Regions from separate parts of the Streptomyces sp. NC-S4 genome, predicted to be linked through region 3. Evidence: riboswitches for the same ligand, from Rfam matches in the RefSeq annotation. Region 3 holds a riboswitch; each other region holds the start of a gene.

Region 1 (10,099 bases), 2.6 Mb from region 3:
CTCCGTCGCAGCCCGGGTGAGCCCGTACGGGCCGTCCAGGTCCGACAGCCGGTCGACCACGTGACCAGGCCTGTCACAACACCCCCTGGGCCGTCTCTTTGGGATCTTGCCGGGCCCGCGACGCCCGGCACCGCACCCGGCCGCGTTGTCGGGGCGCCCGGGTACGTCCAGTACGCGGTGCACACCTCCGCCTTGCCGGGTACGGCACCGGACGCCGCGGGCTCGGCCGACAAGATCCGAAAGAGACGGCCTAGCAGTCCATGCCCGATCCGTCGCGATCCGCCTCGGTGGACCACCAGTACCAGGTCCTGGCGTTGACGCCGAGCAGCTCCGCCGGGTGCGGCTTTGTCCCGTAGATCTCGCGGAGCGTCTCGGGAGAGGTGAAGGAGAGGGTCAGGCTCGGCCGGTCGGCGGATTCGAAGCAGAAGACGACCCGCCGACCGTCGGACCCCGTGTCCAGGTCGCCCACCGGACGCCATCCCGCCGCCGGCGCCTCCCGGCCGTAGTACTCCAGCACGTCGTTCCTGGTCCCGTCGTACGCGTAGAAGCGCTCCGCGGTGAGCCAGGCGCCCGTGGTGTCGTCGACGCAGTGGGCCTCGGCCCCCGGGACGCCGTCCAAGGCCACGGCCCCCTGCGGACGCAGCTCCAGCGCGGGCAGCCGGTCGAGCTCGGCCACGGCCGCCGCCGTTCCCTCACACGTCTCGGGGCTGAGAAAGGAACACCCGCTCAGGCCGGTTCCCACGAGCAGAGCCGCCAAGGACGCCCGCACGGCAAGCATGTTCATGGCGAGATTATGACCTCGCCCGGAAGTCGCCCCTCCCACGGGGTCGGTCCGCGCCGGGACCATCCCCGCGAGGGCGGGAGCAGCTGCCTCGTGCGCGCTCCGGTGGGCACGCCGCTCGCAACTCGCGCGGTGCGCCGTGGTCACCACCGGAAGCAGAACCCAGGTCCGACGGCGACTTGCGCAGCCAACCGGGGGGTGTCGGCGCGCGCCGCTGCCCCGGCGGGCCGCCCGGGCTGCTACTGCTGGGCCGGGCCGGGTGCCGCCCGCCCCGGCCGTCCCCGCGCACACCAGGAGCCACGTAGATGCCGACCCGTGCCCGCGCCCGCGCCAGTGCCCGCGCCCGCCGAAGCCGTCTCCGCACCGGGCTGTCCGCCGCCGCCCTGACCGCCGCCGCACTCGGAGGGCTCCTGCAGCCCGCCCAGGCGGCCGGTGACCCGGGCCCGGGCGACAGCGACCGGCGCCACGACAAGCGTCTGCAGCGGCAGCTCGACGGGCTGGTCGCCCAGAAGGACGGCCCTCCCGGGGTGATCGCCATGCTCACCCGCGGTGACCGTACGGAGGTGTACACGGCCGGTGTCGGCGACATCGCGACCGGCCGCCCACCGCACCCCGACGACCACATGCGCATCGCCAGCATCGCCAAGGCCTTCAGCGGGGCCGTGGCCCTCCGGCTCGTCGACCAGGGCCTGCTCTCCCTCGACGACACCATCGGCGAGCGGCTGCCGGACCAGCCCGAGGCCTGGCACGCGGTGACGCTGCGCCAGCTCCTCCAGCACACGAGCGGCCTGCCGGACTACTCGGCCGACCCCGGGTTCCTGGAGATCCTCACCGCCGACCCGCGCCACGTGTTCGACCCCCGCACCCTCCTCGACTTCGTGGCCGACGAGCCGCTGCGCTTCGTCCCCGGCTCCCTGTACGAGTACTCCAACTCGGACAACATCGCCGTCGCGCTCATGGCCGAGGCCGTCACCGGCCGCCGCTACGAGGACCTCCTCAAGGAGCTCGTGTACCGCCCGCTGGGGTTGCGCCGCACCAGCCTGCCCCTGGGCTACCGGCTCCCCCGGCCGTACCTGCACGGCTACGACGTCCAGCCGCCGGCCGAACCGGAGGACATCAGCGAGGCCGTGGGCGCCTCCGGTGTCTGGGCCTCCGGCGGCATCGTCTCCACCCCCAGGGAACTGGGCGCCTTCATCCGCGCCTACGGCGGTCCCGCCCTGCTGTCCGCGCCGACCCGCAAGGAGCAACTGACCTTCCGTCCGGGCGACTCCTCGGAGCCGGCCGGCCCCGGCACCAACGCCGCCGGGCTGGCGATCTTCCAGTACACCACCCGCTGCGGAGTGCTCTACGGCCACACCGGGAACTTCCCCGGATACACCCAGCTCGCCGCCACCTCGCCCGACGGCACCCGGTCGCTGACCTTCTCGATCAACACCCAGACCAGCAAGGGCAACAAGCCCGCGCTGCTGGCCCGACTGCGCACCGTGCAGGAGAACTTCGTCTGCGCCCTGCTCAAGGAGCACTGAGCCGCAACGACGAATCCGGTTGCGGCGTGGCGGCGTGGCGCGAAAACGATCACGCCCGCCCGCGCCGCCACCCGCGATCCCTATGCTGGCGCCATGCTCGACATACCCCTTTCAGCGCTGGAAGTCGCGATGGTGCAAACGGGCACCCGGGCCGCCGACACCCTCCGGGACACCACGGCCTTCGCCCGAGGACTGGAGGACCTCGGCTACCACCGCATCTGGTACGCGGAGCACCACCACTCTCCCGCGATCGGCGCGTTCCCACCGGTCGTACTGACGGCGCACGCCGCCGCGTCGACCTCGGCCATCCGCCTCGGTTCGGGCGGGGTACTGGCGCCCAACCACGCCCCCATCACGCTGGCGGAGCAGTTCGGGACGCTGGCAGCCCTGCACGAGGACCGCATCGACCTCGGCATCGGCCGAGGCCCCGGCACGTTCGACGACGCCACCGCGCGGGCGCTGCGCCGCGGCGCCGGCCCGGCGACGGACGCCGAGTACCGGGACGACGTGGCCGCGATCCTTTCGTTCCTGGTGGACGAGGTGGCACTGGGGCCGCTGCCGGAGCCGTGGCTGCTGGCCTCCAGCCCCGCAGGGGCCGCGCTCGCGGCGGAACTCGGCCTGCCGGTCGCGGTCGCGCACCACATCCGCCCGGACAACACCCGTGCGGTTCTGGAGTCCTACCGGTCGGCGTTCTCCCCGTCCCGCTGGTGCGAGCGGCCCCGGGTGCTGCTGTGCGTGGAGGCGGTGTGCGCGGAGACGGAGGAGGAAGCCGTCCGGCGGGCCGGCCCGATGAACGTCGTCAAGGCCGGCCTCCTGAAGGGGGAGAGCCGGATGCCCTTCCCCACCCCCGAGCAGGCGGCCGTCCACCCCTTCACCGAGCAGGAGCGGCAGGCGCTGGCGGGCTTCCGCGCCCAGCAGGCCGTCGGCACTCCCGAGACCGTCGTGAAGCGGCTCGCACACCTGGTGGCCGAGACCGGGGCGGACGAGCTGATGCTGACCACGCCCGTCCACGACCTCGGTGATCGCATCGCCTCGTACGCGCTCGTCCGAGAGCACTGCGGAGCCACGACCGCGCCGTGACACTGCTCACAGGTGGCGCCGTTCCGCGGAAGCCGCCAGAGCCGTTGGCACACCGAGGTCGTCGGTCTTCCGCCCGGGCTCCCCTGTGCCCTGAACCACACAAAACGGGCCATTTGGTCGAGTAGGGGCTCCAAACGGATGACCTAGCCTGGACCGACCAGCGAGATCCGGGGGCTGAGGGCAAAGGAAGAGCACGTCCATGCGCATCACCACCAGTTCCGCACGTCGTCGACGGGCGGGGTACGTCACTGCGGCCGGCCTCCTCGGCCTCCTGGCGGCAGCCGGCACCCCGGCGTACGCCGCCACCGACGGCTCGGTGGTCCGCACGCCCGACGCGCCCCCTTCCGGCCACTCCGCACCGGCCGGAACCGCAGACGTGGCCCAGGGCGCCGCTCAGGGCACCGCCCACAGCGCTCAGGGCACCGCCCACAGCGCCGCCCAGGGCGCAGCCCACGGTGCCGCCCGGAGCGCCGCCGGGGTCCCGCTGGGGATCTCCCGGCTGGCAGAGGGCGCGGGCCGCCAGGTCGCGATCACCATCGACGACGGTCCGGACCCCCGCTGGACGCCCCAGGTCCTGGAGACGCTGCGAAAGAACCACGTCAAGGCCACTTTCTGCATGATCGGCACCAAGGCGCAGAAGTACCCGGAGCTGGTGCGCGCGGTCGCCGCCGACGGTCACCGGCTGTGCGACCACTCCGTCGACCACGACGTCACGATGGACCACAAGCCCGTCGCCTACCAGCGGCAGCAGATCCTCGACGGCAAGGCCATGATCGAGAAGGCCGTGCCCGGGGTCCCGGTCACCTACTACCGCGCGCCGGGCGGAGCCTTCACCCCGGACAGCCGCGCGATCGCCGCCGCGAGCGGGATGCGGCCGCTGGGCTGGAGCGTCGATCCCCAGGACTGGAACAGGCCGGGCCTGAAGGCCATCCTCGCCGCCGTGGAGGGCAAGCTCCCCCAGCAGCCGACGGTCCTCTTCCACGACGGCGGCGGCGACCGCAGCGAGACCGTCGCCGCGCTGAAGGAGTACCTGCCCTGGCTCAAGGAGCAGGGCTACGGCTTCTCCTTCCCGGCCCGCACGGCCTGAGGCCGTCCGGGACCGCCCCTCACGCTATGTGGGGAGGCGGAACCCGTTGAAGAGGTCGTCCATGCCGCGCAGGGCCAGCCGGGCCGGGGTGACCCGGACCGCGAGATCACGGACGGCCACCGCGACCGGATTGCGCAGGACGCCCAGACGTCCGACGCGACGGGCGCGAAGCCGCACGGCGTCGGTGCGGGCGTGGCGGGCGGCGGTGTACGCGGCGAGGGCGGCCGGGACGGCCGTGTCCCCGCCGTCGCCGCGCTCCCCGGCGGGCAGCAGACGGGCGAGGACCACCGCGTCCTCGATGGCCTGGCAGCCGCCCTGGCCGAGATTGGGGGCCATGGCGTGGGCCGCGTCGCCCAGCCAGGCCATCCGGCCGTGGTGCAGGTACGGCAGCGGCGCGGCCAGATCGTAGAGGTCGTTGCGCAGGACGTCGGCGGCGTCGAGGCGCCCGACGCGGTCCAGCAGGGCCGGAACGGGATCGTGCCATGCGCCGAAGCGCCGCCGCAGTTCGGTGCGCGGGTCGGCGAAGCGGGTGTCCGGCGGGACGACCGCGGTGGCGTAGAGGTAGTAGCGGCCGTCCACGAGGGGGGTCACCCCGAACCGCTCCCCCCGCCCCCACGTCTCGCTCATGGCAGGTATCCGCAGGTCCGGGGCGTCCACGATGGTCCGCCAGGCCGTCTCACCGATGTAGTGCAGTCCGGGGTGCGCGGGGAAGTGCGCGCGGCGCAGCGGACTGTGGATGCCGTCGGCGGCGACGACCAGATCGGCGGAAAGGTCCGGGCCCGCCGCCGTGCGGACGGTCGGACGGCCCTCGGCGTCGTCGACGCCGGTCACCTCGGTGCCGTAGCACAGGGCCGAGGGCGGCAGGGCGGCGGCGAGGGTGGCGGTGAGGGCCGGGCGCGGAACGGCGAGGGGTGCCATGCCGTAGCGGGCCGCCATGTCCGCGGTGTCCGCCCGGGTCAGCCACTGGCCGTCGGGGCGGCGCACGCCCATCGCCTTGGGCACGGCGCCGCCGATCGCACGGGAGACATCGACGCCGACGGCGTCGAGCGCGCGCAGGGCGTTGGGGGCGAGGCCGATCCCGGCGCCCGTGACCGGGGGTTCGGGAGCGCGTTCGCAGACGGTGACGCGCCAGCCCCGGCGGTGCAGCGCGACGGCGCTCGTGAGGCCGCCGATTCCGGCTCCGACCACCACCGCGTGACGGTTCGTCATGGCCAACCTCTCCGTTCGGGGCCCCCACTCTAGAACGGTGGGGTGACGGAGCACGCGCCCGTCCCGGTCCCGGTCCCGGTGCGCGGGAGCGGCCGTGGACTCAGCCCTTGGTGTCGGCCCCGGTCCCGGCCTCGGTCCCGGCGAAGAACTCGTCGGCGACGGCGCGGGCGCGGTCGATGTCGGTGAGCGGCTCACCGATGATGCGCCCCGCCAGTTCGGTGGCCAGCCCGAGGACGTGCTCGCGGAGCTCCGCCTCGGCGATCACCCGGTCGGCCTCCAGCTGCACGCCGGCGGCGGCGACCATTTCCTCACGCACCTTCTGTCCCTCGGTGCGGACGGCTGCGAGGAGGGCGAGGCCCTCCTCGTGTGCGGCCTGGCGGATCCGAGAGGCCTCATGACGGGCAGCGCTCAACTCGGCCTCGTACTCGGTCCGAATGTGCTGCGCCTCCCGCTGGATCGCCTCGGCCTGCTCCAGCCGGCCCGAGGTGATCTCCTCGCGCTCGGCGAGCGTCCTGTCGATCCTCGGAAGGAGGACCTTGGCCAGTGCGGCGAAGACCACGGAGAAGGTGATGAGGCCGACTATGAGTTCAATGAGATTCGGTTTCAAGGGTCCCATGATCGAATCGTAGCGGCCCGCTATCGGAACCGCTTCGAATTACGGCGCCTCCATGGCCTGAAATCACCTGTCCGATAATCGATATGAATTGACGTCAGCTGTCGCGGCGCGGGACCGGGCGAATTGACGGCGAATGGATTTCGCTTGTCCCTGCCGCGGTTTCTCGCCGAAGAACACCGCCATTGCCCATGGAACGGATGCGGGGCGAGCTGTGCCGCCGCACGGGCGCCCGGCAGCGGATCCGTGGATCGATGGCCGTGGTAGCGTCGCGCCGGAGGCTCACAGGTGCCCACCCCGGACGAGATGTGCGCCGTACCCGGCCCGCCAAGACGACGCACTCAGGAGGCGTCATGGCCGCAGGCACGTTCCTCATCGATTTCGACAACCCGGATCCCCGGCCTCGCGAGCTGGACGTCCGCTGGATCCACGGCTCGCCGTCGTCCAAGCACAACACCGACCCGGACATCCAGGTCCATGAGTACGACGAACACACGGTCATCCTGCGGCAGAACATGGCGATCAACTATGAAGCGCCGTTCCTCTTCCTGCTGTTCGGCAACGACCGGGCAGTGCTGATCGATACCGGGGCCACCGCTTCGAGCGAGTTCTTCCCCCTGCGTACGGTGGTGGACCGGCTCGTCGACGGCTGGCTCGCCCGCCACCCCCGCCGGGACTACCACCTGCTGGTGCTGCACACCCATGCCCACGGCGACCACATCGCGGGCGACGGCCAGTTCGCCGACCGCCCCGACACCACAGTGGTCGCGGCGGACCTCCCCACGGCCTGGAAGTACTTCGGATTCGACGAGAACCCCACCGCCACGGCGAGGGTCGACCTGGGAGGCCGCCGCCTCGAGTGCCTGGCCACCCCCGGGCACCACGAGGCGGCCGTCACGTTCTACGACCCGTGGACCGGGTTCCTCCTCACCGGCGACACGGTCTATCCGGGCCGCCTCTACATCCAGGACTGGCAGGCCTTCACCCGGACCATCGACCGCCTGATCGGGTTCTGCGAACGCAGACCGGTCACCCACGTCATGGGCTGCCACATCGAGATGACCACCGAACCGGGCGTGGACTACCCGGTCCGCACCACCTACCAGCCCCACGAACCCCCACTGCAGATGACCACCGACCACCTGCGCGAGATCCGCGCCGCACTCGACGGGATGGGCAGCCGTCCCCGCCGCCAGGCCTTTCCGCTCTTCGTCATCTGCCCGGACGACTGAACCGCGCTCGGATGGCCCGGCCGGAGTCCTGGCCCGCGTCGGATCGGGACCCCGAGCGGCTCATCGGCTCTTCTCGGTGATCATGTTGATCAGGGCTTGGGCGGTGTTGTGTTCGGAGTCGATGCCCGGGACTTCTCCGCCCTCGAAGGTGGCGGGTTCGGCGCTGCGGGGGAACATGGCCTGTTCGTATGCGGTGAGTGCGGTCTCGGGGTCGTCGGGGTGGGCGGCGAGGGCGTTGGCGAGTTCGGCGCCGTCGTACATGGCGAGGTTGGCGCCTTCGCCGTTGGGGGGTGTGAGGTGGGCGGCGTCGCCGAGAAGGGTGACCCCCGGTATCCGGTCCCACCGGTGTCCGGCCGGCAGGGTGTACTGGGGGCGCAGGACGGGTGCGGTGTCGGTGTCGGTGATCAGCGCGGTGAGTTCCGGTGCCCAGCCGTCGAATTCGGCGGCGATCCGGGCGGTGGCCGTGGTGGTGTCGGTGAAGTCGACGGCGGCGAACCAGTCCTGGGGCCGGGTCAGCGCCACGTAGGCATGGAGGGTGTCGCCGGATTCCCGGTGGGCGAAGATCTCCCGGCCGGGTGCGGGTGCGATCAGCATTCCACCGCCGACGGCTTTCGCGGCGGCAGGGTGGCGGGTGTCGGCGTGGAAGAGGTAGGTCTCGACGAACGAGGTGCCGGTGTACTGGGGTGTGGCGGTGGATACCAGTGGCCGGACCCTCGACCAGGCGCCGTCCGCGCCGACCAGCAGGCCGGTGGTGACGGTGGTGCCGTTGGTGAAGGTCACTTCGTGGCGGCCGCGGCCCAGGGTGCGGGCGCCGGCGGCCTTGTGCGCCCAGCGGACGGTGCCGGCAGGGAGCGAGTCGAGCAGGATCTGCCGTAACGCGCCGCGCTCCACTTCGGGGCGTGTGCCGGTGCCGTCGTCGGCCTGGTCGAGCAGGACGGTTCCGTCGGTGTCGAGGACCCGCATGGCCTGGCGGCCTTCCAGGACGATGGCGTGGAACTCGTCCATCAGGCCGGCCGCCTGAAGGGCGAGCTGTCCGTTGTAGTCGTGGATGTCGAGCAACCCGCCCTGGGCGCGGGCGGTCGGGGAGGACTCGGCCTCGTAGACCGTGACCGGGATTCCGTGGACGTGCAGGACACGGGCCAGAGTGAGACCGCCGAGTCCGGCACCGATGACCGTGACCGGCGTGTGCGTGTGCGTGTGCGTTTGCATGGTGACTCCGGAGATCGGGGCCGCCCGGTGAGCTCCGGACGGCCGGTTGGGGGAAACACTCCCGGAGCTCACCGACAGGCCACCGACGCCGAACCGGGCAGCCACCGACAGATGACCGACACGCCGCCCCGCTCGACCTGGACCACCGTCGGTCACGGCATGTCAGTGGTGTCCGGCAGGATGCCCGTACAGCACCACGAGCGGGAGAGATCCATGGGTACTTGGGACGTCGGCCCCTTCGACAACGACACCGCGGCGGACTTCTCCGGCGACCTCGACGAGGCACCCGAGGGCGAGCGCGAGGGCATCATCCGGGATGCCCTCCTCCGTGCCATCGGCACTCGTGACCACCTCGACCAGGACATCGCGGTGGAGGCGGTCGCAGCGGCGGCCCTGGTCGCCGCCCAGTGCCCGGGTGGCGAGCCCGTCACCACCGCGTACGGGCCGGACCTGCCCGTGCCCCGGCTCTCCACCGAGCTGCGTGGCCTTGCCGCCCGGGCCCTCGACCGCGTGGTCACCGAACCGTCCGAGCTCATGGAACTGTGGGGTGAGACCGACCGGGACGGCCGCGGCCCCTGGCGGGCCGGCATCGTCCGGATCCGTACGGTCCTCTCGACCGCATCCTCCGGGGGAACGCCGACCGCCCCGCTCGCCCAGGACTGAGCCAGGCCGTCCAGGCCGTTCAGGCCGTTTCTTTCGGATCTTGCCGGACGCCGCGGGCCCGGCAAGACCCGAAAGGGACGACCTGGCCCGACCGGCTGGGACGGACCCTTCTCGCGCCCGGACTCCGACGCCGCGAAGGCCTCCTGGCGGACCCGGGGCGGCCCGTCCGTCCGCCCTTGCTCCGGGGGCGGCCGAGGGCGACTCCGCCCAGTACGAGCGCCAGTCCGCACAGCTGTCGGGCCGTCAGTGCCTCCCCGGCGACCACCGTCCCGAGCAGTACGCCGGTGACCGGATTCAGCAGCCCTATCAGGCCGACCGTGCCCGCGGGCAGGCGACGAAGACCGGCGAACCAGGCGGCGAAGGCCAGCGCGGTGGCGACCAGGCCGACGTAGCAGAACGCGAGGAAGGCCGACGGGGAAACCGGCGGCGGGGCTCCCTCCACCGCCACGGCCACCGGCAGCAGGAGCAGGCCCCCAGCGGTGAGCTGCCAAGCGGTCGAGGCGAGCACACCGGCGCCGCCGACGCCCGCGGAGCCGGTGTTCCACCGCTTGGCCAGGACGTGGCCGACGGAAGACACCAGCACTGCCGCGGCCGAGGCCAGGACACCCGGCAGGCTGATCCCGCCCGCACTCCCGAGCAGCATGAGGCACACCCCGCCCAGCCCGATCACGGCGCCCGCCAGGTGGGCGGTGCTGGGCC
Region 2 (10,099 bases), 4.5 Mb from region 3:
CGCGATCGACGAGCTGATCCCGTCCCTCTACCGGGGCCGGGTCGACCTCGTCATCAACGGTAGCTACTGGCTGGGCGCGATCGGTGGCGCCCTGTTGTCCGTGGTGATGCTGGACACCGACATCTTTCCGCAGAACCTCGGCTGGCGCCTCAGCTTCGCCCTCGGGGTGGTCCTCGGCCTGGTCATCCTGCTCGTACGCCGGCACGTACCGGAGAGCCCGCGCTGGCAGTTCATCCACGGGAAGGACGAGGACGCCGAGGAGCTGGTGGCGTCGGTGGAGCAGCGGATCGAGGAGGAGAAGGGCGAGCGGCTCCCGCCGCCGGCCGGTGAGATCACCGTCCACCAGCGCAAGAGCATCGGCTTCGGCCTGATCGCCAGGACGGTCTTCGGCCGCTACCCGCGCCGCGCGATCCTCGGCCTGTCGCTCTTCATCGGGCAGGCGTTCCTCTACAACGCCGTCACCTTCGGCTTCGGCACCATCCTCACGACGTTCTTCGACGTGCCGACGGGCAACACCGGCTACTACTTCGCCGTGATCGCCGCGGGCAACTTCCTCGGCCCCCTGCTGCTCGGGAAGCTGTTCGACACGGTCGGACGCCGGATCATGATCTCCTCCACGTACCTGCTCTCGGGCCTGCTCCTGTTCGGGACGGCCTGGCTGTTCGACCGGGGTTCGCTCACTGCGACGACGATGACGGTCTGCTGGTGCGTGGTGCTGTTCTTCGCGTCGGCGGGCGCCTCCAGCGCGTACCTGACCGTCTCGGAGGTGTTTCCCATGGAGACCCGCGCCATGGCCATCTCCTTCTTCTACGCCCTCGGCACCGCGGCGGGAGGCATCAGCGGTCCGCTGGTCTTCGCCGACCTCACCGAGTCGGGTGTGGTGGGCGACACGGCGCTCGCCTTCCGGATCGGCGCCGCACTGATGTGCGCCGCCGGTCTCGTGGCGGCGTTCCTGGCGGTCAAGGCCGAGCGGCGCTCGTTGGAGGACATCGCCGAGCCCCTGTCGGTGGCGAAGCAGGCTCCGTCCTCCGGCTCCGGGTGACCGCGGGCTCCGTCCAGCACCGAGGCCGAGGACTCACGGTGGGGCCACCGATGGTGGTACGTCCGGGGGTTGCGCGGTGTGTCTGCGCGGCCGGTGGCGGCACCGTCCCCTTCAATGGCGCCGCATGACCTTCTGCGCACCGCACCAGCCGACGCCGCGCGCCGCGGCTCCGTTCACCCGCCGATCGGTCCTCACGGGGGCCTTCGCCCTGACCGCCGCCGCGGCACTGCCGCTCGCCGCGGCGGGGCGGGCGTACTCCGCCGCGACCCCGGACATCATCGGCTGTGCCGCCTGGGGTGCGCGGGCCGCGTCCGAACCCGTCGTCGTCCTGGACAACGGCCCGGAGCGGATCATCGTCCACCACACGGCGACGGCGAACGTGACGGACTACTCGAAGCAGCGCGCCTTCGCCCTCGCCCGCGCGATCCAGACGTACCACATGGACGCGCAGGGCTGGATCGACACGGGTCAGCACTTCACCGTCAGCCGCGGGGCCTTCGTGCTGGAGGGACGGCACAACAGCCTGGCGGAGCTGCGCGCCGGCACCCGCCAGGTACGGGCGGCGCACTGCGTCGGCCAGAACACCGTGTCGATCGGCATCGAGAACGAGGGCACGTACACCTCGCAGGACCCGCCGGCGGCGCAGTACGCGGCCCTGGCCGACCTGTGCGCCCACATCTGCGACCAGTACGGCCTGCCCGCGTCGGAGATCTACGGCCACCGCGACTTCAACGCCACCTCCTGCCCGGGCGACCGCCTCTACGCCCTGCTCCCGACCCTCCGCAAGGACGTCGCCGCCCGCCTCGGCGCGCCCGCGCCGCAGGAGGTCGTCGACCCCATCGAGGACCTGGTCCGGCAGGCCACCGGCCGGCCGGCCGAGGAGTACGCGGAATACCTCCCGGCAGGTCTCCTGCGCTGACGGTCCGCCGCCGCGGCGGGCTGCGCGGGGCTACAGCCGCCAGTACGTACCGGCACGGGAATCGACGTGCACCACGTGGTGGCCGACGCGCACCACGTGGTGGTCCGGGCCGGACCAGGAGCCGCAGGCGCCGTCGGCGGCGGGCAGCGGGGTCCAGATCTCCAGGAAGGTGCTGCCGTCCGGGTTGGTGCCCCGCTCGACGAGGTTCGCACCGTCCCACCGGAAGCTGCCGGCGTCTTCGCCGGGCTCGCCCGTGAGGTGGTGGAAGTGCACCTGCGAGCCGTCGAAGGACGTCGTACCGGCGAAGCCCCGGCTGTCGGCGTAGTACGCCCCGGCCTGCAGCCACACCACTTCGCGGTCCTCGACGAGGGGTCCGCCGTCGCGGCTGATGCCCCGCCGCAGCCAGGCGCCGTGTTCGGGCACCGGGACGCCGGCGTCGGCGGCGCCGCCGACGCCGGGCTCAGGCGCGGTCATCGGCGGCGGTCTCGGCGGTCCCGTCCACGGCCAGGAGCGTCAGCGGTACGTTGCCGCGCACGGCCTGCGAGTACGGGCAGACCGCGTCCGCCCGGTGCAGCAGGGGCTGGAGGTCCGCCGCCCGCCACCCGGGCAGGCCGACGGTGAGCGTCACCGCGAGGCCGTAGCCGGCGGGCGTGTCCGTGGTGCCGAGCCGGACCTCGCAGGCCACGCGCGCGGTGGAGGCGTCCGCCCCGAACTCGGCGGCCACCTCCGCCAGCGCGGAGGTGAAGCAGGCGGCGAAACCGGCCGCGAACAGCTGCTCGGGGTTGGTGGTGCCGGGCACCTTCTTGCGCGGCGGGGCGAGACGGACGTCCAGGCGTCCGTCGTCCGTGCGGACGGATCCGGTACGTCCTCCCGCGGCGTGCGCGGTCGTCCGGTACAGGCTGCGTGTGAGTGGCACGGTCATGACGTACGGCCCATCTTGCTCGACGAGGACGCTGGCCGGGTGCGGACAGCGGACGGCGCCGCTGGTGCGGCACCTCGCGCGTCGTCGTGCGTAACCGGGTACGGCGCATCTCGTCCGGGGCCGTGGACCGGCCGCCGGACAATGTAGCAACGCGGGCCCCGGTCCGGGGACCTGCTGCGCGGTGAAGTTCCTCACGGACGTCGGCGCACGATCGCGCCGTCGGCGCCGCGGCCCGCTTCCTACACTCGTCCCGTGGACGCGATGAGATGTACGTACTGCGGTGGCGTCGGCCTGGAGCCGGGTTTCGTCGAGGACGCCGGGGAGGGGGCCCGGGGGTACGCGCGCTGGATCGCCGGAGCACTGGAACGCGGCATGTTCGGCGGTGCCAAACGGCTGGGCAAGCCCCGGCGGCGCATCGAGGCGTACCGCTGCCCGCACTGCGCCCACCTGGAGCTCTTCGCCACCGAACCCGTCTGACGGCCGGCCGTCGTGCCCGGGGTCAGGGCGCGTGGTGCTGAATGCCCCGCTGGCCGGGCACCCGGGTCGACCGGGGAGTGTCCGAGCGGCGATGGCCGGCTCGCGGTCGCCGGCCCGGGAAGGGATTGCGCCGCACGGTGGCGCGGGGGGCCGCGATCAGAAGGCCGACAAGTGCGAGGACCGCGACGAGGATGAGCACATTGACGAGATTCATGGTCCTGCCTTTCGTCCAGTATTGACTGCCTGTCACTACATCTTGTTACCGAATTGCGGGACGTTAAACACAGAGGGTTACTGGAGATGTTCTGGAGGCCCTGCCGGTGCCGTTGCGGTGCCGGTCGGCAAAGGCCGCCGGAGGCACGTCACTTGGGTTCACACCGCCAGGTCGACGCGTACGGTCTCCACCCAGGACGGGGGCGCGGGCGGGGCGTTGCCGATCAGCGCGGCGATCAGCCGGCAGGACGGTGTCTCCTGCGGCCACGGCGTGTACCCGTCGGTCAGCACGATCACGACGTTCGGCCGGTCGGGCAACGCCAGGGCCGCGCCGATGCCGACCCGCATGTCCGTGCCCCCGCCGCCGGCCAGGGTCACGTCGCCCGCACTGCGCACCCGGGTCACGGCGTGCACGTCGGCGTCGCACGCGAGGACGGCGACGCGGTTGCCGCCGACGCCCACCTCCCGCAGGACACCGGTGACTTCGGCGAGGGCGGCCCCGAGCTCGTCGGAACCCATCGAGCCCGAGGTGTCGATGACGACGGCCACCCGCGGCAGCGGCCGGCGCAGACTGGGCAGCACCACCCGGCCGCCGAGCGCGGGCGTCCGGCGCGAGGGGCGGCGGTACGTGTAGTCCACCGCGCCGGCCGCCCAGGCGGCCGCCTCGCGGACCGCTCCCGCCAGGGCCTGGCGCCAGTCGACGGTGGGCTCCAGGAGTTCCTCGGCCCACCGGGCCCAGCCCGCGGGGACCCGTCCCCGGGTGCGCCGGTGGGCCCGTACCGCCTCGGCGGTCTGCCGGCGCAGGGCCTCCGCCTCCACCGGGCCGACCCGGGCGGGGCCGCCTTCCTCGCCCAGTTCCCAGGGCGCGGGGGTGCCGTGGGCGCCGGAACCGCAGTCCGGCCCGTGGGGCGTCGGGGGAATCGCCGGCAGGTACGCCTCGAACAGGCCGCCCGTGGGCAGGCCGTAGAGCCTGGGCTCCATCCGGCCCTCGGGCAGCGCCAGTCCGTCGGCCAGCAGGTCGTCGTTGATCTCGCAGTCCTGGGCGATGTTGACCCGGACGTGGTCGCGCTGGTCGGCGGCGGGCAGCCGGCCGGCCCGGCCGTGGTGGTCGCGCAGCAGGTGCGCCACCTCGTGGATCCACACCCCGGCCAGCAGGGCCACAGGGGTCGCCTCGACGAAGGCGGGCGAGACGTAGCAGCGCCAGTGCCGGTCGACGCCCATGGTGCGCACGTCGGCCGAGGGCACCACGGTCAGGGCGTACAACGCGGAAGCGAGGTACGGACGGGACTCGGCCGCCCGGTAACGGGCGGCCAGCAGCTTCGCGCGGTCCAGCTCCGGGAGCACGGCGCAGGACCGGGATCAGCTGCCGCCCGGCAGTGAGCCGGACAGTTGCAGCAGTTCCACGAAGGCGTCGATACCGGCGGGCACCGGCCAGTCGAGGTCGCGCATCGCGGCCAGGTCGGCGGCGGCGCGGGCGGCGACGTCGGGCACGCCCGCGTCCACGGCCTTGGCGAGGACCGCCCAGCCGGCCTCCCACCGGGGGCGCGTGAGCTCGCTCTGCACGGCCGCGACCACGGCGATCAGGAAGGCGAGTTGCCGGTCGCCGCGCTCGGGCAGGGCGAAGGCGTCGGGGTCGGCCAGGACCCGGTCCGGGTCGGGCAGGTCGAGGTGTTCGAGGTACGAGAGCAGTTCGATCCCGGCGGCTTCGCCCACGGCACCGGTGAGCGCGGCTGCCAGCGCCTCCCGGCCCGTGGAGGCCGCGTACCCCGTGGCCAGCAGCCGCAGGGCCATCTCCCAGGTACGCGGGGAGGGCCAGCCGCGGCCCCGTCCGGCGGCCTCGGCCGGCATGTGGTGGACCAGGCCCGGCCGGGCGGTCAGGAAGCCGGAGACGGCGCCGCGGGCCCGGGAGACCGACCCGGAGGCCTTGGCGGGATCGACCGCAGGGATCGCCACCTCGGGCCAGGTGCCGGCCATGCCGCGGGCCACGGTGCGCGGGTTGTGCGTCCAGTCGAGGTGGACGAAGCGGTTCGCGAGCGGCGGGCTGAGGTGCCAGCCGTCCGCGGCGCTGGCGGGCGGATTGGCCGCGGCGACGATCCGTACCGCGGGCGGCAGTTCGAGGCTGCCGACCCGGCGCTCCAGGACCACCCGCAACAGGGCCGCCTGCACGGCCGGCGGGGCGGAGGACAGCTCGTCGAAGAACAGCAGCCCGTGGCCGGTGCGGGCGAGGCGCACCGCCCAGTCCGGCGGGGCCATGGGGACACCCGTGGCGGCCGGGTCCTCACCGACGATGGGCAGCCCCGCGAAGTCGGAGGGCTCGTGGACGCTCGCGATGACCGTTTCCAGCCGCACGCCGAGTGCCGTGGCGAGCTGCTCCATGCCGGCGGACTTGCCGATGCCCGGCTCACCCCACAGGAGCACGGGCTGATTGGCGGTCACGGCCAGCGCCAGTGCCTCCAGTTGGGGGTTGGTGGCGGGCTCGGTGCGGGTGGCGCCCAGCCGGGCACCCAGGGCGTCGGCGGCGGCCAGGGCCCGTGCGGGCTGCGGCTGGGTCGCACTCATGCGTCGTCGTCCTCGCCTTCGTCTTCGTCCTCGTCGTCCTCGTCTTCCTCGCGGTACGCCCAGTGATCGTCGTACCAGTCGGCGCCGATGCCGGGGAACTCCTCGTCGGCGCGGTCCCGCAGGAAGGTGAGATCGGTGCGCTTGTAGCGGCGGATCTCCTGGGACAGCGACAGTTCCATCTCGTCGACGACGTCGATCCGGGCGCCGGCCGCCAGCAGGGCCCTGACCAGGTCCGCCGAACCGCCCCAGTGCACGGCCGACAGGAGCGGGGTGCGTTCGTTCTTGTCCCGGGCCTCCAGGTCGAGCCCGGCCGCCAGCAGCCGGGGCAGCAGCACCTCGTGGTCGAGCAGGTGGAGCGAGTGCAGCAGCCCGCGGCCGCGGGCGTCCCGGATCCGGGGGTCCATACCCGCGTCCAGCAGTGCCACCACACCCGGGGTGTCGCCGTGCTGGAGACGAAGGAAGAGCTCGTTCCGCTCGGCCCGGAGGGCGCGCGGCAGCCGTCCCTCGCCCGTGGTCCAGCTCTGCTGCACGGCGAAGCACCCCGAGACCGCGCCGCCGAACGCCCTCATCGCGCGCTCCCGTTGCTGCTCCTCGGGGGTGTGAGGTACGTCGAGCACGCCGTTCCGCGAGCGCACCTCGTGCCATCCGCCGCGGCAGCGCACCCGTACCGGCTCGTCCGTGCCGGGGCCGGTCGGGGGCGCTGCGGGTCCGGCGCCGGGGAACAGCGCGGCGGACACCAGCGGGTGCAGCTCGTGCGGGGAGACCACGCCCGTCCGGACCAGTTCGAGGTCGGGCAGCCGTTGCCGGACGTACCGGGGGAGGGGCGAGGCTTCGAGTGCCTCGGCCTGTTCGACGAGGCGGGCCCGCAGTCCGGCGGGTCCGGTGTGTTCGAACAGGAGGAACGTACGCCAGCCGGCCGAGAGCCGGTACCGCTCTCCCGCTCCGGCCGTCACGAGCCGCGCCACCTCCGGCGCGAGCCGGGTGAGGTCGAAGGTCATTCCGGCGAGGACCGCCTCCGGATCGTTCGACCGGCGGTACTGCTGCGGAACGGGGCCGGTCAGGTCGCACGCGATACCCGCCGCCGCATAGGCCCCGACCACGTCCCCCTGCGCCCAGAGCGGGGCGATCCGCTCGGCGAGGCCGTCCGGATCGGCGAAGCGCTCGCCCAGCCCGGAGGCGCAGCGGGCGTCCCAGAACGGCCGAACCGCTCGCCAGTCCTCCGCGGCGAACCCGCGCCCGGTGTACTGGTTCCGCTTCTTCGCGGTGACCGGCGCGCAGTGCAGGCGCAGCCGCTGCGGGCCCTCGCTCATGTGGGGCGTGGTGACCGACAGGGTCGGACCACCGGGGCCGCCGTAGGAGGCGAGCAGGATCCGCAGGTCGGTGGCGATGGTGGTGCGGCCGCCCAGGTACCGGGGCAGGTGCCAGCGCAGGAGGTCCGGGGCGAAGGACCGCAGGTCCTCCGCCACCGACTCGGCCACGGCGGCGCCGTAGCGGGCGGCGAGTTCGGGCAGCTCGAAGCCGACGTCCACGGCGGCGGCCGCGCAGGCCGCCCGCCAGTCACCGGCCAGCCGGTGCGCGGTGGCCTGCTCGATCATCCAGCCGGGCACGGCGTAGCGGCGGATCCGCCGCCAGGCCGGGCGGTCCTCCGGGAGCATGCCGCCGGGCAGGTCGGCCGGTTCGGCGTTCTCCACGCTCACCGGTACACGCTGCCGATGGCGCGCACGTCCGGGTGGGCCGCCCGGGCGGGTCGGAGCCGTTCGGTGAAGGAGCGCTTCACACGGCGGGGCAGGCCCGGGCCGAGACCCACGTACTCCAGCGGGCTGTCCGCGGGCACCGCGGACAGCAGGCACTTCGCACCGCGCCCGGTGAGGCCGGTGTGGCGCAGCTCCAGGCGGCGCAGCGGACTGCCGGGAAGGGCCGCGGCCAGGGCGTACGCCCCTTCGTCGCCGGGGTCGTTGCCGGGGGACCCGAGGCTGCGCTCCGACATGGTCCGCCCGAGGTCGAGCGCTTCGATGCCGCCGAGGGAGGCGGCCAGGCTGCGCGCTCCGGCGGCGCCTATGCCGTTGCCGCCGAGCCCGAGACGGACCGGGTGGGCGGCGTCGGCCGCGGCGGAGGCGAGGGCCGCGGCGCCCTCGTCGCCGAGGTGGTTGGCGGGGACGTACAGCTCGCGCACCCCGGCGTCCCGGATCAGGGCGGCCAGCAGCGGGGCGGCTTCGGGGCCGAGGCCGTTGCCGCCCAGGAAGAGCCGTTCCAGCGGCTGTTCGCGCTCCAGCAGGGCGTCGAGCAGCAGGCGTACGCCGTCGCCGCCGATTCCGGTGTTGACCAGGTCGAGGGTGCGCAGGGCGGTGTTGCGGCGCAGCAGCGCGGCCAGGACGCGGGCGCCGTCACCGAAGAGCGGGTTGCGCTTGAGCCAGAGGGCGCGGACGGTCGTGTCGTCGCCGAGGGCGCCGGCCAGGGCACCCACCCCGTCGGGGCCGATCCGGTTGCAGCCGAGGTAGAGGGTGTGCAGCCCGTGGTCGCCCGTGAGGGTCCCGGCCAGGGTGGCGGCGCCCGTGTCGCCGATGGCGTTGGTGCCGAGGAGCAGGTGCCTGGCGTGCGCGGAGGCGGCGGCGGCCGGCAGCAGGCGGGCGGCGCCGGCCGGGCCGAGCCCCTGCTTGCAGAGGTCGACGCGGCCGTCGGTGCGCAGGGTGCCGAGCGGGAAGGTCTCGTCGGCCTCGACGGGCCGGTCGGCGGCGAGCCGGGCGAGCAGCGGGTCGAGGCGGGCCGGGTCGGCCGGCGGCAGGTCGGGGTGCTCTATCGCGGGGCACCGTACGGGTGTCGGCTGTGTCATCACCACTCCACCGGTTTCATTCGCCGGTGCCCGGCGTCCATCACGACTTGATAGGGGGAACTGCGGAAGTAGACGCAAGACCGGTCGGATTCGAACCGACGTCCTCCAGCTCGATGCGTGGGCGCGACGACCTCTGCGCTACGGCCTTGCTGTCGGCGATCATACCCACCCGGCGGCTGAAAATCGATCACCAGTTTGGCCGACCGGCCGGGCGTGTGGTCGGTGTGCGGCCATCGTGCGGACCGAGTGGTTCCGGACAGGTTTTCGAGGGCGCGGGTGCCGCCCGCAGCTGCGGAGGCTCTGATTCTGCTTGGCGTTGCGGCGGTGGCGCGTGGCAGCGAGTGGCCGATATTCGACCATATGTTCCTGATTTGCGAAGCCCTGATACATCGTCGACATCTCCGTACGCTACGGTAACTTGACTGTCCGTTATTCCCCGGACGTCCCTTGAATCCCTCTGTCAACCACCGCCCTGGCACTCCCACGCCCCGGGCGGACCACGGAGAGCGACACACATGAGCACCACCGCACACAGTCGAATAGAAGCCTTAGGCATCTGCCTCCCGGTAGGAGTCCAGACCACTCCTCAACTCGCCGCCCTGGTCCCGGGGCTCGGGGACGTGGACATCGAGAAGATCACCGGGATCACCGAGCGCCGCGTGTACGACCCCGAACCGGCCGCCGGCGAGGACTCGTTCGGGATGGCCCTGGCCGCCGCCCGGGACGCACTGGAGGCCTCCCGCTATCGGGCCGAGGACCTCGACATCGTCATCTCCGCCTCGATCACCCGCTTCAAGGACGGCAGCCGCTTCACCTTCGAGCCGTCCTTCGCCGCGATGCTGGCCGGTGAGCTGGGCGCCCGCTCCGCCATCCACTTCGACGTCTCCAACGCCTGCGCCGGCATGATGACCGGCGTGTGGCTGCTCGACCGGATGATCCGCTCCGGCGCCGTGCGGCGCGGCCTGGTCGTCAGCGGTGAGCAGGCGACCCGCGTCGCGCAGACCGCCGCACGCGAGATGGCCGACTCCTACGACCCGCAGTTCGCCTCGCTCTCCGTCGGGGACTCGGCCGCCGCGGTCGTCCTGGACGTCTCCGCGGACGCCGCCGACCGCATCCACTACATCGAGCTGATGACCT
Region 3 (10,099 bases):
CACCCCCGGGCTGGACCCCTCGCGACCCCGACACCCCGCCGGACGTACCGCAGCCACGGTCGGAACCGCCGACGCCCCAGCAGGCGCAGCAGGCACAGCAGGCACAGCAGGCGCAGCAGGGCGACCCCGGCAAGAAGGCCCGGCGCGGGCGGACCGGCGCGCGCCGCTTCCTGCCCACCTGGCGCATGGTCCTCGGCGCCGTCCTGCTCGTCGCCCTGCTGATCGGCGGCGCCCTCGTGGCCGGCTACCTGCTGGTCGACATCCCGCCGGCCAACTCCGCCGCCACCGCGCAGTCCAACGTCTACCTCTACTCCGACGGCTCGCAGATCGCCCGCGACGGCGAGGTCAACCGCGTCAACGTGCCGCTGTCGCAGATCCCCCGGACCGTGCAGGAAGCCGTACTGGCCGCCGAGGACCGGGACTTCTACTCCGAACGGGCGGTCGACCCCAAGGCGATGCTCCGCGCCGCCTGGAACACCGCGACCGGCAAGGGCACCCAGTCCGGTTCGACCATCACCCAGCAGTACGTCAAGAACTACTACTTGGGCCAGGAACAGACGATCAAACGCAAGGTCAAGGAGTTCTTCATCGCGATCAAACTCGGTCGCGAGAAGTCGAAGGACTACATCCTCGAGGGCTACCTGAACACCAGCTACTTCGGCCGCAACGCCTACGGCATCCAGGCCGCCGCCCAGGCCTACTACGGCAAGGACGTAGGAAAACTCACCACCGCCGAGGGCGCCTACCTCGCCACCCTGCTCAACTCCCCCAGCGCGTTCGACGTGGTCTCCCACCCCCAGAGCCGCCCCCGCGCCCTCGCCCGCTGGAACTACGTACTCGACGGCATGGTCAAGAAGGGCTGGCTCTCCGCCGCCGAACGCGCGAAGACTCAGTTCCCCGAACCGGGCAAGGTCCGCGCGGCCGCCGGCCTCTCCGGCCAGCGCGGCTACCTCGTCGAAGCGATCAAGGACTACATCGTCGACAACAAGATCCTCGACGACAAGACCCTCGCCGAAGGCGGCTACCGCATCACCACCACCCTCGACAAACGCCGCCAGAGCGCCCTCGTCGACGCCGTCGACAGCCAGATGGTCAGCAAGCTCGACCCCCAGAAGCGGGCGGCCGACCGGCTGGTCCGGGCCGGCGGGGTCTCCGTCGACCCGGCCACCGGCAAGGTCCTCGCCATGTACGGCGGCATCGACTACACCAAGCAGTACGTGAACAACGCGACCCGCCACGACTACCAGGTCGCCTCCACCTTCAAGCCGTTCGTCTTCGCCGCCGCCGCCGAGAACGACTCCCGCACCCAGGACGGCCGCCGGATCACCCCGAACACGATCTACAACGGCGACAACAAACGCCCGGTCGTCGGCGGCCGCATCCGCTTCGCCCCCGAGAACGAGGGCCAGGTCTCCTACGGGAACATCAGCGTCAACACCGCCACCGACCTCTCCGTCAACGCCGTGTACGCGCAGATGGCCGTCGACGTCGGCACCGGCAAGGTCAAGAAGACCGCCATCGACCTCGGCATCCCCGAGAACACCCCCAACTTCGTACCCGGCCCGGCCATGGCCCTCGGCACCCTGCAGGCCAGCGTCCTGGACATGACCCAGGCCTACGCCACCCTCGCCGACCACGGCCGGCGCACCCCCTACACCTTCGTGGAGAAGATCACCAAGGGCGGCGAAACCATCCCTCTCCCCCCGCGCACCCCCACCCAGGCCATCAGCCGCGAAGCCGCCGACACCACCACCTCCATGCTGGTCAGCGTCGTGGACAACGGCACCGGCACGGCCGCCCTCGCCGCCGGCCACCCGGCCGCGGGCAAGACCGGCACCGGCGAACTCGACCGCTCTGCCTGGTTCGCGGCCTACACCCCGGACCTGGTCACCGTGATCTCGATGATGGGCCAGGACCCCGACACCGGAACCCTGGAATCCCTCTACGGCGCCCTCGGCGAGCCCCGCATCGGCGGCGGCGGCTACCCCGCCCGGATCTGGGCCGCGTACACCAAGACCGCCCTGGAAGGCACCGACCCCGTCGACTTCGACCTGGAACTCCAGCCCGGCGCCGCACCGCCCCCGCCGCCGCCCAGCCCGGAATCCGACACACCGCAGGAGACCCCCGGCGAACCCTCGCCCAGCACCCCCGCCCGCCCGGCCCGGCCCTCCCCGTCGAACCCGACGGGCGGCCGCAACCAGGGCGGACAGAACAACGGCGGCCAGAACCAGGGCGGCCAGGACAACGGCGGCCCGGCGAACGGAGGCCAGGACAACGGCGGCCAGGACAACGGCGGCACCACCCAGGGCGGCGACCAGGGCGGCACCACCCAAGGCACCCAGGGCTCCGCGCAGGGCAGCACCCAGGGCAGCACGCAGGGCAGCGACGGAGGCCCGGCCGAAGGCCTGCGCCCGCCGTCAGCGTTCCTGGAGTAGTGGAGCAGCGGGGCGGCCGGGGCGGGTGGGGGGCCGGGGCGGGCCGGTCAGTGGCCGGAGGTCGCCTTCAGCCCCACCACGGCGACCAGCAGCAGGCAGATGAAGAAGATCCGGGCGGCGGTGACGGGCTCACCCAGCACCGCCATACCGAGCACGGCCGCACCGGCGGCGCCGATGCCCACCCACACCCCGTACGCCGTACCGATGGGCAGGGTCTTCGCCGCGTACGACAGCAGCACCATGCTCGCGACGATCCCGGCACCCGTGAACACACTGGGCCACAGCCGGGTGAAACCTTCGGTGAACTTCATGCCGATCGACCAGCCGACCTCGAGCAGACCGGCGACGAGAAGAAGAACCCATGCCATGACGGCACCTCCGAGACAACGAGCGGTACGGGGTGCGTCGTCTTGTCGTACCCGGTACGGCGCGTCTCGTCGGGGTTCTCCCCCACCGTAGCAAAAGGCCGCGAAAAGGGCCGGTGACCTGTGCCACCAGCCCTTTTCCGACAACTCAGAGGTACAGCCCGGTGGAGTCCTCCGACCCCTCCAGCCGCTCCGCGGCCACGGCGTGCAGGTCCCGCTCGCGCATCAGCACGTACGTCGCACCGCGCACCTCGACCTCGGCACGGTCCTCGGGGTCGTACAGCACCCGGTCACCGGGCTCGACCGTACGGACGTTCTGCCCGACCGCGACCACCTCGGCCCAGGCCAGCCGCTTGCCCACCGCGGCCGTCGCGGGAATCAGGATGCCGCCGCCCGAGCGCCGCTCGCCCTCCGGCAGATCGGACTTCACGAGCACGCGGTCGTGCAGCATGCGAATGGGCAGCTTGTCGTGGGTGGTGTTCTCGCTCACGCCCCGAACCTACCTGCCCGCGCCCGTCCCGTACCGCTCAGGGTCATGCGCTCTTGCGGCGCGCCGACACCACGAGCAGCCCGACCAGGCTGACCGCGACCAGCGCGACGGGCACGATCCGGTCCACGCGCGGAGCCCCGTCGTCGTGGCGCAGCCCGTCCCGCACGTCGGTCACGAACCGGTTCACCGCGGCAAAGGCCCGCCCGGCGGTCTGGTCGACGGACGAGGCGACCCGTGCCTTCGCGTCCCCGATGATCGTCTTCGGGTGCATGCGCACGCCGATCTCGTCGAGCGTCTCGGCGAGCTGCTCACGGCGGCGGACGATGTCCGCCTCGATCTGTGCGGGGGTCCTGGCTTCCGGCACCGCGCTGCCTCCGTCGTCGTGGTCGTGTGGGGCGTAGTCCGCCATGAACAGTCTGTCAGCTTAGTCTCATGGCATACCGATCCCCTCCCGAGGAGAGTGTCACGATGAGCGAGCGACTCCAGCCGGGCGACACCGCCCCCGCCTTCACCCTGCCCGATGCGGACGGCAACGAGGTCTCGCTCGCCGACCACGAGGGCCGCAAGGTGATCGTCTACTTCTACCCTTCCGCGCTGACCCCGGGCTGCACGAAGCAGGCCTGCGACTTCACGGACAACCTGTCCTTCCTGGCGGGACACGGCTACGACGTCATCGGCGTGTCGCCGGACAAGCCGGAGAAGCTGGCGAAGTTCCGCGAGAAGGAGGACCTGAAGGTCACCCTGGTCAGCGACCCGGAGAAGGAGACGCTGACGGCGTACGGCGCGTACGGGGAGAAGAAGCTGTACGGCAAGACGGTGACCGGGGTCATCCGCTCCACGGTGGTCGTCGACGAGGCGGGCAAGGTCGAGCACGCCTTCTACAACGTCAAGGCCACGGGCCACGTAGCCAAGATCATCAAGGACCTGGGCCTCTGACCCCCGCCGCCGCCCCACCGAACCGGCCCGCACCATCCGGTGCGGGCCGCTCCGCTTATCGGACGAAACGGCCCGTAACCGTCCGTCTTCCGGTGTCGTTATTCCGTACGAGGGCCGCATGTACGGCCTAACGCACGGCGGGGGGGGAGCGAATGAACGACTCGCACAAGCGGAAGGCACTGGCTTCAGCGGTTGCCGAATCGAAGAGCTGGGCCGATCTGATGAGGCGGCTCGGACTGAGGGCCAGCGGCGGACAGCGCCGGGCGCTCCAGGCCAAGGCGAAGCTCTACGGAGTCGACGTCAGCCACTTCGCAAGCCGGAGCTTCCGACACACCTACACCGACGAGGCCATCGCCTCGGCCGCGGCCTCTTCCGCGACCGTCCGCGAGGTCGCACTGAAACTCGGCGCCCGACCGGCGCCCGGCACCTTGTCGCACATCGTTCGCCGCATGGGCGCAGCAGGCATCGACGTCAGCCACTTCAAGGGCATGCAGCGTGAGCGCACCGAATTGCCCTTCACCACGGAGGAGCTCAGGGAAGCCGCTGCCGCCTCCGACAGCATCAGGGGTACGGCGCGCACGCTGGGCATGACCGACGACGGCCGGTCGCGTGCCGCACTCGCGAGGGCGCTGAAGGAGCAGGACATCAGCACGGCTCACTTCCGGAACTCGCGCCTGCTCATCCCCGAAGCCGAACTGCGTGCGGCCGTTCCGGGCGCTACGAGCTATGCGGACCTCATGCGGGCACTCGGCATCGAGGTCAACGACGTGAACCACCGCCGACTACGACGCAAGGTGGCACAACTCGAACTGGACGTCCGCCATTTCACGCGTCGCCCATGGAGCAGGCGTACGGCGGCGACAGCCGAGCCCATCGCGCCGGCCGCACTCACCCTGCACCCGGAGGGGTCCTCGCGACCCAAACGCTCCCGGCTGCATCAGGCCCTCCAGGAGGTCGGGGTCCCCTACTCCTGCGCCGGGTGCGGGAACCCCGGCGAGTGGCAGGGGCGACCGCTCACCCTCCAGATCGACCACATCAACGGCGACTGGCTCGACAGCCGACGCGAGAACCTCCGGTACCTCTGCCCCAACTGCCACGCCTTGACGGACACGTGGTGCCGGAAGCGCCCTCCCAGGGCTGACTCCAGCTCCAGTCGCCCGTAGACTGAGAGCGACCCAACAGGGCGCAATGTCCAAATTGGGCGACATGTCGCGGTTGTGGTGGAATTGGCAGTCACGCTTGGTTTAGGTCCAAGTGGGGTAAAACCCGTGGGGGTTCGAGTCCCCCCAACCGCACGTCCACGTCGAAGGCCCCGTACGCAGTTCTCGCGTACGGGGCCTTCGACGTGTCCGCATCCCGGCGGCGGCCCGCCGGATCGACCCGCGTCAGCCCAGGAGGGCGCGGACGAAGGGGACCAGGGCGCGGAAGGCCTGGCCGCGGTGGGAGATGGCGTTCTTCTCCGCCGGGGTCAGTTCCGCGCACGTGCGGGTGTCGCCCTGCGGCTGGAGGATCGGGTCGTAGCCGAAGCCGCCCGTGCCGGACGGGGCGTGGCGCAGGGTGCCGAGGAGGCGGCCCTCGACGACGCGTTCGGTGCCGTCCGGGAGGGCCAGGGCCGCCGCGCACGCGAAGTGGGCCCCGCGGTTCTCGTCCGCGATGTCGCCGAGCTGGGCGAGCAGCAGGTCGAGGTTGGCCTTGTCGTCGCCGTGGGTGCCGGCCCAGCGGGCCGAGAAGATGCCGGGGGCGCCGTGCAGGACGTCCACGCAGAGGCCCGAGTCGTCGGCGACGGCCGGCAGGCCGGTGGCGCGAGCCAGGGCGTGGGCCTTGAGGAGGGCGTTCTCGGCGAAGGTGACGCCGGTTTCCTTGACGTCCGGGATCTCGGGGTACGCGTCCGCGCCGACCAGCTCGTGCGGCAGGCCGGCGTCGGACAGGATCGCGCGGAGTTCGGAGACTTTGCCCGCGTTGCGGGTGGCCAGGATGAGGCGGCTGGGCGTCGAGGTCATGCCGCCATTATCCGGGTCAGCCCGGGGTGCAGACCTTGGAGAGTTCGCTCGCCGCGTCCGCGACCGGCTTGATGTCCGGGGCGGTGTTGCCGCTCTCGATCGAGGCGCGGACGTTCTTGACGGCCGTGTTCATCGAGTCGATGGCCTTGCCCAGGTCGGCGTTGTCCGTCTGGTCGCCGATCTTCTTCAGGTTCGTCTCGATCTGGTTGAGCGCGTTCTGGGCGTCCTGGGGGCTGTTGCCCGCCTGGGAGACGGCCTGCTGGAGGTCGTTCGCGCCGTCCGTGATGGCCACGGCGGTGTTCGCGCAGTCCATGGCCGTGGAGATCGCGTCACAGGCGGTCAGGGCCGGGACGGTGAGTACGGCGGCCACGGCTACGGCCGCTATGCGGAGCTTCATGCGGTTCTCCCCCTGAGGGCTTGGACGCTACGAGGACGGGCGCACGGCTTCGACACCGTGCGCCCGTATCTTCCTTGACGCCGGGCCGGGCCCGGCGGTTGCCGTCTACAGTTCGAGCGCGCCCCGCTGGATGGCTTCCAGGTCCGCGCAGCCGCCGGCGGCGAGGTCGAGGAGGGCGTTCAGTTCCTTGCGGTCGAAGGGCTCGCCCTCGGCGGTGCCCTGGACCTCGACGAAGCGGCCGTCGCCGGTGCAGACCACGTTCATGTCGGTCTCGGCTCGCACGTCCTCCTCGTAGCAGAGGTCGAGGAGGGGGACGCCGTCGACGATGCCGACGCTGACGGCGGCGACGGTGCCGGTGAGCGGCTTGCGGCCGGCCTTGATGAACTTCTTCTTCTGGCCCCAGGCGACGGCGTCGGCGAGGGCGACGTAGGCGCCGGTGATGGCGGCGGTGCGGGTGCCGCCGTCGGCCTGGAGGACGTCGCAGTCCAGGACGATGGTGTTCTCGCCGAGGGCCTTGTAGTCGATGACGGCGCGCAGGGAGCGGCCGATCAGGCGGGAGATCTCGTGGGTGCGGCCGCCGATCTTGCCGCGGACGGATTCGCGGTCGCCGCGGGTGTTGGTGGAGCGGGGCAGCATCGAGTACTCGGAGGTGACCCAGCCTTCGCCGCTGCCCTTGCGCCAGCGCGGGACGCCTTCGGTGAAGGAGGCGGTGCAGAAGACCTTGGTGTCTCCGAAGGAGACGAGGACGGAGCCCTCGGCGTGCTTGCTCCATCCGCGTTCGATGGTGACCGGGCGGAGCTGTTCGGGCGTACGGCCGTCGATGCGAGACATGGTTCCGAGCCTAGTCCCTGCCGGGGGACGCGAAGACCCCGTCACGGGCTTCCGTGACGGGGTCCGGCGGTACCCGGCTAGCGGGTCCGGATCACATCATGTCTTCGATGTCGGCGGCGATCGGGTCGGCGTCGGTGCCGATGACGACCTGGATCGCGGTGCCCATCTTGACGACGCCGTGGGCGCCGGCGGCCTTGAGTGCGGCCTCGTCGACGAGGTCCGGGTTGATGACCTCGGTGCGCAGGCGGGTGATGCAGCCCTCGACCTCTTCGATGTTCTCGATGCCGCCGAGCCCGGCGACGATCTTCTCAGCCTTGGTGGCCATGTGTTTCTCCCTGAGTGTTTCGAAGAACGAGTCTCGGCGGCCAGTATGTGGGGACCCGCCCGCATGGTCCGCTTCGTCACGGTAACGCACGGTTGGCCCATCTATGCAGGCACATGACCGGTCTCTGCCGAATGATGACGATCAGCAGCAACCTGCCCACAACTGGTCTACACCAGTGTGCCGCAAGTGTTGCGGCAGCCAAAACGGGCCGGTCAGGGAGGACGCCGATGAGCGCGAGCAGCTCCGCAGCAGCGCCACAGCCGAGTTGGCGGAACACCGCGTTCCAAGGGCTGCAGAAGATGGGGCGCAGCCTGCAGCTCCCCATCGCCGTACTGCCCGCGGCGGGCATCCTGTTGCGCCTGGGGCAGCCGGACGTCTTCGGCGCGGACGGTCTGCAGTGGACGGACGTCGCGAAGGTGATGGCGGGCGCGGGCGGGGCGCTGCTCGACCCCGACCTCGGCCTGCCGCTCCTCTTCTGCATCGGTGTCGCCATCGGCATGGCGAAGAAGGCGGACGGTTCGACCGCCCTCGCGGCGACGGCGGGCTTCCTCGTGTACCGGGGGGTGCTGCACGCGTTCCAGAAGGCCTGCCCTGCGGGGACCAAGGACATCGGGGGTGGCTGCCTGGGGCCGAACGACACGTTCGTGGCGTACACGTACCAGAATCCCGGGGTCTTCGGCGGCATCATCATGGGCCTGCTGGCGGCCTATTTCTGGCAGCGGTACCACCGGGTGAAGCTGGTGGACTGGCTGGGCTTCTTCAACGGCCGCCGCCTCGTCCCGATCGTCATGTCCTTCGTCGCGATCGCCTTCGCGGCGCTCTGCCTGTGGGTCTGGCCGCCGGTCGGGGACGCGCTGGAGAGCTTCTCCGACTGGCTGCGCGGGCTGGGGGCCTGGGGTGGCGGCATCTTCGGTGTCGCGAACCGCGCGCTGCTGGTGATCGGTCTGCACCAGTTCCTGAACGTGCCGATCTGGTTCCAGTTCGGGTCGTACACGGCGGCGGACGGGAAGACGTACCACGGTGACATCAACATGTTCCTGCACGGCGATCCGACCGCGGGCCTGTTCCTGACCGGCTTCTTCCCGATCATGATGTTCGCGCTGCCGGCGGCGGCGCTGGCGATCACGCACTGCGCGAAGCCGCAGCGGCGCAAGGAGGTCGGCGGCCTGATGCTGTCGGTGGCCCTGACCTCGTTCGTCACGGGGATCACCGAGCCGCTGGAGTACTCCTTCCTGTTCGTCGCGCCCGCGCTGTACGCGGTGCACGCGCTGCTGACGGGTGTGTCCATGGCGGTGTCGTGGGGGCTTGGCGTGAAGGACGGCTTCAGCTTCTCGGCGGGGCTGATCGACTACGTCATCAACTGGAGTCTGGCGACGAAGCCCTGGCTGATCATTCCGATCGGCCTGTGCTTCGCGGTCGTCTATTACGTGGTGTTCCGTTTCGCGATCACGAAGTTCGACCTGGCGACGCCCGGGCGGGAGTCGGACGAGGAGATCGCGGCGATGCAGTCGGACACGACCAAGGCCTGAACGGGGCCCCTGCAGGGTTACCGCACGGTCCGTCAAGGGCCTCCGGATCACGATCCGGAGGCCCTTCGGCATGCCTCGCCGGATGTGATCCAGGCCACAGGAAATCGAAGGTTCCTTATCTAACCCTCACCGTGTTACAACTGGTCTACACCATGAATTGGTGTAGACCACGACCGCTTCCCCCCGGCGGCGTGTCCCCCTTTCTGAGACGTCGCCGTCCCTCTTGGTTCCACCCCTTGGCGGCGCCTTGCTCCCCCCGGAGGAAGTTATGAGTACGGCTACTGACGCCGCTGCGCCGCCCGCCAAGAAGCGGGGATCCGGCCTGATCCAGGGTCTGCAGAAGGTCGGCCGCAGCCTCCAGCTGCCCATCGCCGTCCTGCCCGCCGCGGGCATCCTGCTGCGGCTGGGTCAGCCCGACGTCTTCGGCGCGGACGGTCTCGGCTGGGGCAAGGTCGCCACGGTGTTCGCCACCGCCGGTGACGCCGTCTTCAGCAACCTTCCGCTGCTGTTCTGCATCGGTGTCGCCATCGGCTTCGCCAAGAAGGCGGACGGCTCCACGGCGCTCGCCGCACTCGTCGGCTTCCTCGTCTACAAGAACGTGCTCACCGCGTTCCCGGTGACCGAGGCCGTCATCAACACCACCGAGAACAAGGGTGTCGACGTCGCCGCGACGTACAACAACCCCGGTGTCCTCGGCGGCATCATCATGGGTCTGCTCGCCGCGGTCCTGTGGCAGCGCTTCCACCGCACCAAGCTGGTGGACTGGCTCGGCTTCTTCAACGGCCGCCGGC

What was found. A riboswitch is a leader RNA that binds a small molecule or an ion and turns the genes downstream of it on or off. The one in region 3 is predicted to bind guanidine.
Region 1: linked by a shared signal. The riboswitch ahead of ACXNSR_RS03165 (MBL fold metallo-hydrolase) and the one ahead of ACXNSR_RS14810 (DMT family transporter) in region 3 are both predicted to bind guanidine.
Region 2: linked by a shared signal. The riboswitch ahead of ACXNSR_RS35460 (Ohr family peroxiredoxin) and the one ahead of ACXNSR_RS14810 (DMT family transporter) in region 3 are both predicted to bind guanidine.

The regions. Positions count from the first base shown of each region.
Region 1 is NZ_CM135937.1:811,555-821,653, reverse strand. Features, by position in the region: gene ACXNSR_RS03195 (hypothetical protein) at 251-784, opposite strand; gene ACXNSR_RS03190 (serine hydrolase domain-containing protein) at 1,087-2,307, shown strand; gene ACXNSR_RS03185 (MsnO8 family LLM class oxidoreductase) at 2,401-3,387, shown strand; gene ACXNSR_RS03180 (polysaccharide deacetylase family protein) at 3,587-4,474, shown strand; gene ACXNSR_RS03175 (FAD-dependent oxidoreductase) at 4,499-5,683, opposite strand; gene ACXNSR_RS03170 (F0F1 ATP synthase subunit B family protein) at 5,784-6,299, opposite strand; guanidine-III (ykkC-III) riboswitch at 6,571-6,638, shown strand; gene ACXNSR_RS03165 (MBL fold metallo-hydrolase) at 6,650-7,528, shown strand; gene ACXNSR_RS03160 (FAD-dependent oxidoreductase) at 7,589-8,737, opposite strand; gene ACXNSR_RS03155 (DUF4259 domain-containing protein) at 8,951-9,400, shown strand; gene ACXNSR_RS03150 (EamA family transporter) at 9,420-10,099, opposite strand, start outside.
Region 2 is NZ_CM135937.1:7,927,265-7,937,363, forward strand. Features, by position in the region: gene ACXNSR_RS35445 (MFS transporter) at 1-1,042, shown strand, start outside; gene ACXNSR_RS35450 (peptidoglycan recognition protein family protein) at 1,167-1,961, shown strand; gene ACXNSR_RS35455 (hypothetical protein) at 1,992-2,435, opposite strand; gene ACXNSR_RS35460 (Ohr family peroxiredoxin) at 2,422-2,883, opposite strand; guanidine-III (ykkC-III) riboswitch at 2,959-3,021, opposite strand; gene ACXNSR_RS35465 (hypothetical protein) at 3,145-3,360, shown strand; gene ACXNSR_RS35470 (vWA domain-containing protein) at 3,733-4,917, opposite strand; gene ACXNSR_RS35475 (AAA family ATPase) at 4,933-6,132, opposite strand; gene ACXNSR_RS35480 (ankyrin repeat domain-containing protein) at 6,129-7,829, opposite strand; gene ACXNSR_RS35485 (leucine-rich repeat domain-containing protein) at 7,826-8,962, opposite strand; gene ACXNSR_RS35495 (3-oxoacyl-ACP synthase III family protein) at 9,478-10,099, shown strand, end outside.
Region 3 is NZ_CM135937.1:3,379,795-3,389,893, forward strand. Features, by position in the region: gene ACXNSR_RS14805 (transglycosylase domain-containing protein) at 1-2,435, shown strand, start outside; gene ACXNSR_RS14810 (DMT family transporter) at 2,483-2,803, opposite strand; guanidine-III (ykkC-III) riboswitch at 2,835-2,905, opposite strand; gene ACXNSR_RS14815 (GroES family chaperonin) at 2,949-3,290, opposite strand; gene ACXNSR_RS14820 (DUF3618 domain-containing protein) at 3,334-3,654, opposite strand; gene bcp (thioredoxin-dependent thiol peroxidase) at 3,759-4,226, shown strand; gene ACXNSR_RS14830 (HNH endonuclease signature motif containing protein) at 4,379-5,389, shown strand; tRNA gene ACXNSR_RS14835 (tRNA-Leu) at 5,438-5,521, shown strand; gene rdgB (RdgB/HAM1 family non-canonical purine NTP pyrophosphatase) at 5,612-6,226, opposite strand; gene ACXNSR_RS14845 (hypothetical protein) at 6,243-6,623, opposite strand; gene rph (ribonuclease PH) at 6,729-7,454, opposite strand; gene ACXNSR_RS14855 (glucose PTS transporter subunit EIIB) at 7,546-7,869, opposite strand; gene ACXNSR_RS14860 (PTS transporter subunit EIIC) at 8,007-9,308, shown strand; gene ACXNSR_RS14865 (PTS transporter subunit EIIC) at 9,577-10,099, shown strand, end outside.